2 linked regions of the Chlorobaculum tepidum TLS genome follow. The protein of the gene in region 1 binds, or shares a complex with, the protein of each later gene. Links are inferred from orthologs where the notes say so. Each region holds a gene or a part of one and is shown on either strand. Other genes may lie near its edges.

Region 1 (2,795 bases):
TCGTTTATTTCGAGCCAGACAAGAAAAAAATCGAGCAGTTCGAAAAGCAGAGGGCTATGGCTGAAAAGATTGCGTCATTGCCGCCGCTACCGCCGGATAATTCCGGAGAGCCGGAAGACGACGAATAAACGAACAACACTGATAAGCACGACTTTTATCATTTAAACCGACGACCATGCCTAAAATGAAATCACATCGCGGTGCCTGCAAGAGGTTCAAGGCCACCGCATCCGGAAAAGTCAAACGCGAGCGTATGAACGGCTCTCATAACCTTGAGCACAAGAACAGGAAACGCACCCGCCGCCTGCACCAGTCCACGCTGGTCGATTCGACAAAAGAGAAGCAGATCAAGAGAATGATCCTCGCCTGAGACAAGTCTATAAACATTAATTCGATACCACGATGCCTAAATCAACCAATTCGGTAGCTTCCAAAGCAAGAAGGAAGAGGATTCTCAAGAAAGCCAAAGGATACTGGGGTTCACGCGGAAACGTGCTGACCGTCGTCAAGCACGCTGTGGACAAGGCCGAGCAGTACGCCTACCGCGACCGCCGCGTCAAGAAAAGAAACTTCCGCTCCCTGTGGATCATGCGCATCAACGCCGCTGCTCGTCAGAACGGCGTCTCCTACTCGCGCCTGATGGATGCCATCCACAAAAAGAACATCGAGATCGACCGCAAGGCGCTGGCCGAAATCGCCGTGAAGGATCCGGCAGCATTCTCTCTGATCGTCAAAACGGCTCTCGATTAATATTTTGTACAACGGCCCTATGGAGACAAGCATTCAGCAACTGCAGCAGGAGATTGACGGATACCAGATCCGGAACGCAAAGGAACTCGAGGCCTTCAAGCTCGAGTTCACGGTGCGTAAGGGCAAAATCGCCGGCCTGTTCGGCCAGCTCAAAACCGTCGATTCCGCTGACAGGCCTCGCATAGGGCAGTTGCTCAACGCGCTCAAGCTCTCGGCAGAAGCGAAAGTTGCCGATGCCGAAAGCCTCTTCGCGCAAAACGCGGAGACTGAGGCACCAGCACTCGACCTCTCCCTGCCGGGACGCCGCTCGTTCCTCGGCTCGGAACATCCCGTGCAGAAGGTGCTGGGCGACATGAAGCGCATCTTCACCGCGATGGGGTTCGGCATCGCCACCGGCCCGGAGCTTGAACTCGACGAGTATAACTTCGACCGCCTGAACTTTCCGCCGAACCACCCGGCCCGCGACATGCAGGACACCTTCTTCATCACGCGAGGCCAGGAAGAGGGGGACGTGCTGCTCCGCACGCACACCTCACCGGTACAGGTGCGGGTGATGCTCGACGAGAAGCCGCCGATTCGGGTGATCTGCCCCGGCAAGGTGTATCGCAACGAAGCGATCAGCGCACGGAGCTACTGCGTCTTCCACCAGCTCGAAGGCCTGTACATCGACAAAAACGTGTCGTTCGCCGACCTGAAGGCCACAATCTACTCGTTCGCCCGCCAGATGTTCGGCAGCGACGTGAAGCTCAGATTCCGACCGAGCTTTTTCCCCTTCACCGAACCATCGGCTGAAGTGGACGTCACCTGCTACCTCTGTGGTGGTAAGGGATGCCGCGTCTGCAAGAAGTCCGGCTGGCTCGAAATCATGGGCTGCGGCATGGTGCATCCGAACGTGATGCGCAACTGCGGCATCGATCCGGAGGAGTGGACCGGCTACGCCTTCGGCATGGGGGTCGATCGCACGGCGCTGTTGCGCTACAAGATCGACGACATCCGGCTCTTTTTCGAAAACGACGTCCGGATGCTCAGCCAGTTCATGGCGTGAAGCCTGGTTTGATAGAATAAAAAAGCCTCGTGAACATTGCGCTCGCGAGGCTTTTTCATTTCCGTCAGACTCCTGAATCAGGCGGACACGGGGTTTTTCAGCGCCAGCGTCCACTCCTCCATCGAAGCGTTGGCCGCAGGATTCGGCGCTTCGAGGAAGCTGATGACAAAGTGCCCGTCCATCTCGGCCACGCCAATGGAGCGCGGACGAACAGCCAGCATCTTGGGGTTCATCAACTCTTTACCGAAACAGAACACGATGTTTTTGGCGGCGGTAATCCCCTCGCCTATCTGCCCCTCTGGCAAAAGAGAGGTGTGACCGTAATGGTCGAACTCGCCGATAAGCACCGCGAATGGATGCGATTCGACTTTTTCGCGAAAGTAGGCCACAATATCATCGACGCTACCGAAAGAGGTCTCTTCTTTTTCAAGTTCGAGAATGTAGATAGGGTATTTTTCCTGAAGAAGAGTTTGTTTCATGGGGCGCTCCCTGGATTGGGTTTGGCTGGATACTGCACAAAGCACGGCTCGATTTGAAGAGATGCCGTCTTAAGAGTAATGGTACGCCAGACCCGAAGATTTTACAACAGAGAAACATAAAAAAAGCCTCATGACACAGAGGTCATAAGGCGTATTTTGCTCGATATGCCAGGATCACAAAATCGATCCGCGGAGGCTGCGAAGTGAGATTACTCCTCGCTTGCGCCTTCTGCTTCAACCTCGATGCTAAGCTTTGCCGTAATATCCATGAAAAGCTTCGCATCGGCCTCGTACTTGCCGAGAGCCTTGATCGGAGCTTCGAGATGGATTTTGCGACGGTCGATATCAACCCCCTGCGCTTTGAGCGCTTCGGCAATGTCCCCGGCGGTCACGGTGCCAAATAGCTTGCCCGACTCACCAGCCTTGGCAAGCACCTTCAGCGTCATCTGCTCGATCTTCGCGGCAAGTTCGCGAGCATTTGTGCGCTGAAGCTCGATTTTGCGAGCCTGCTGTTTCTTTTC
Region 2 (3,115 bases), 1.3 Mb from region 1 along the record:
GTGGCCCTGGAGGTCGGGGGTTCGAGTCCCCTCATTCACCCCGGTTCTGTAATGGGCTTCCGCAATTTAACGGGAAGCGTTTTTGGAATTGAACGGCCCCATCGACTAGTGGTTAGGTCATCACCCTTTCAAGGTGGTAGCACGGGTTCGAATCCCGTTGGGGTCACACTATAGCTCCGATAAACTTCGCGGTTTTGACGTGAGTTGAGTATACACGCTGGTTATCAAGCTCTGTGCTGTTGCAGGTTCAGAGCTTTTTTTGTTAGGTTGCGGCATCTCTGAACATTGCCGGTCATTCGATTGCGCGGCCTCGGCTGGCATGCTGGCGCATCGGCTCTGCATCGTTCCTGACGATTTTCCGAGATGCTTTTCATGAATGCATTGCACTAATACCCGCCCATGAAAATCTCCGTCAACTGGCTCAAGGAGTTTGTTCCCTCTCTTTCATTTGATTGTTCTGGACTCGTCGATTACCTGACCTTTCTTGGTCTCGAAGTTGAAGATGTTTTTGAACAAAAGCTGCCCGACCAGAAGGTGATTGTCGGTAAAATTGTCGAGGTCAGACCCCATCCGAATGCTGACCGGCTTCGGATCTGCATGGTCGATACGGGCGAAGGTGAGCTGCGGCAGATTGTCTGTGGCGCGCCGAACGTCGAGGCTGGCATGATGGTGCCGGTGGCTACCATTGGCGCTGTGCTGACGGCTGTTTCCGGTGAAACCTTCACCATCAAGCCTGCGAAAATTCGCGGCGAGCACTCGTCCGGGATGATCTGCGCCGCTGATGAACTCGGATTATCGGATGATCATGATGGTGTGATGGTGCTCGACGAGGCGTGTGAGATTGGCCAGCCGCTTGCCCGCTACCTCGAAACCGACACGGTGCTTGACATCGCTGTGACGCCGAACCGTCCCGATGCGCTTTCGCATCTTGGCGTCGCCCGCGAGCTGGCCGACTGTAACGAGATTGTCTATCCGCAAGCACCGGTGATCGAGTTCACTCGTGGCGGTGGTCTTATCGAGGTACAGGACGAGGAGTCGTGTCCTTACTACACGGCCACGGTCATCAAGGGCGTGACGGTTGGTCCGTCGCCGCGATGGCTTGCCCGCCGACTCGAACAGATCGGCCTACGCCCAAAGAACAACATCGTCGATATCACCAACTACATTCTTCATTCGTTTGGCCAGCCGCTGCACGCTTTCGACTATCACCAGCTTGCCGGTAGCCGCATTGTCGTGCGCAGCGACGCCGAGAGCAGCTTCATGGCGCTCAATAAGGTGGAGTACCAGCTCCAGCCAGGTATGACGGTTGTTTGTGACGCGCGTGAGCCGGTGGCTATTGGTGGCGTGATGGGCGGCCTTCATTCGGCGGTTACCGATAAAACCACCGACATTCTGCTCGAAGCTGCGTACTTCAATCCGGCCTCGGTCAGGAAAACCGCCAAGCAGCTTCAGCTCTCTTCTGATTCCTCTTATCGTTTTGAGCGCGGTGTCGATCCGTGCAACGTGAAGCGGGCCGCCGAATACGCCATCGCCATGATTCTTGAAATCGCTGGCGGCAATGTCGATTCCGCCGAGGCGTGGGGCGACATGCCTGCCGCACAGAAAATCGTGTCACTCAGGCCCAAACGTGTTAATGCTGTGCTCGGCAGTTCGATCACCGCCTCCCGGATGGTTCGATTGCTGGAGAAAATCTGTATCAAGGCGGTCTCGCAAGAGGCTGTGTCGGACGATGTTGATTCTATCGCGTTTTCTGTGCCCTCCTTCCGGGTCGATATCGAACAGGAGATCGACCTGATCGAAGAGGTCGCACGCCTGTACGGGTACAACAATCTGGAACCGGCACCTGTAATGGTTTCCAGCTATCCGGTTAGCCGCAAGGTGCCTGAATATTTTCCCGATTATTTGCGTAGCATCATGATCGGCCTGAATTTCAGGGAGGTGCTCACCAACCCTCTGATCAGGAAAGCCGAAGCTGACTGCTTCAGCTCGATGCTGGTCAACGTGCTCAATCCGATCAGTGAAGAGCTCGAAGTGCTTCGCCCGAACCTTGCCCCCTCGCTGCTCAAAGTCGTTGGGTACAATATGCGGCACGGCAATCGCGAGCTTCGCCTTTTCGAGGTTGCACACGGATTTGAGAAGCAGCCGGAAGCCGGGCGCGGCAACGAGGGGCCACTGTCGGCATTTCTTGAAAAGGAGTTGCTTTCGATGGTGATAACCGGTCGACGTGAACCCAGAAGCTGGAACCGCCAGGACGAGAACGTCGACTTTTACGATCTCAGGGGCGTAGTGGAGATGTTGCTTGAAAAGCTGAACTTACTTGAAAAATCAGCTTTCAATATTTATAATGCTCGAACTATTGGTATTGAAATCACCTCGACGGAAAACGGGAAAACGTCCGTTCTGAAGGCGGGGACGGTTCAGCAGGTCAACCGGGAGGTGCTCGATGTTTTTGGTCTTGATCAGGATGTGTATCTGGCTGAGCTCGATGTTACGCTGCTGGAGCGATGTTTTGAGTCAGGCGTGATCTATGAGCCCCCGTCGAAGTTCCCCGTGGTTGAAAGAGATCTTTCATTCGTGCTTCCCCGTCATATTCCGGCCCAGCGCCTGATCGATCTTGCAAAGGCGAGCGATCCGCGGGTCAGGTCGGTTCGGATTTTCGATGTGTTCGACCGAGGAACAACTCAGGGAGAACCCTCAACGCGAAGCGTGGCGCTTTCGCTTGAGCTTGCCGACAGGTCGGGAACCATGAACGAAGAGGCGATCAGCGCCGTCATCTCGAAGGTGATTGACAATGCCAGGAGTGAACTTGGTGCGGTAATTCGGCAAGTTTGATCCAGCCCGGTTTTATGGATGCAGCAAACGAGCATAATGATCATCAGTTGCTTGCGGGCCTCGAAAAGAATGTGGGGCGGCTTGTGGAGCAGTTGTCCGAGTGCCGAAAAGAAAATGAGTTATTGAAATCTGAGGTTTTGAGCCTTCAGAACATATTGCGGTCATTCAAGCTGCCTGGTACCGAAGGGCCAGAGCCAAAGGTTTCGGGGACTTCAGGCGAAGGATTTTCCTACGCCGACAAGCTTCAGATCAAACAGAAGCTGGTGATGATTCTGCAAAAGAT

The links.
Region 2: the proteins of pheS (region 1) and pheT are in contact, whole or in part, in a crystal structure (PDB 6P24), measured with the Escherichia coli proteins. The link is inferred for Chlorobaculum tepidum TLS from one-to-one orthologs.

The regions. Positions count from the first base shown.
Region 1 is NC_002932.3:2,015,870-2,018,664, forward strand. What follows is about bases 1-2,782. They hold pheS (phenylalanine--tRNA ligase subunit alpha), read left to right. Parts: upstream 1-769; coding sequence 770-1,795; downstream 1,796-2,782. Other genes in these bases: infC (translation initiation factor IF-3), read left to right, coding at 1-128; rpmI (50S ribosomal protein L35), read left to right, coding at 176-370; rplT (50S ribosomal protein L20), read left to right, coding at 403-750; AYT24_RS09630 (DUF6858 family protein), read right to left, coding at 1,873-2,274; rplI (50S ribosomal protein L9), read right to left, coding at 2,484-2,782. Outside these bases: more of rplI, read right to left, coding at 2,783-2,795.
Region 2 is NC_002932.3:710,562-713,676, forward strand. Bases 14-3,115 are described here. They hold pheT (phenylalanine--tRNA ligase subunit beta), read left to right. Parts: upstream 14-399; coding sequence 400-2,832; downstream 2,833-3,115. Other genes in these bases: AYT24_RS03420 (hypothetical protein), read left to right, coding at 2,847-3,115.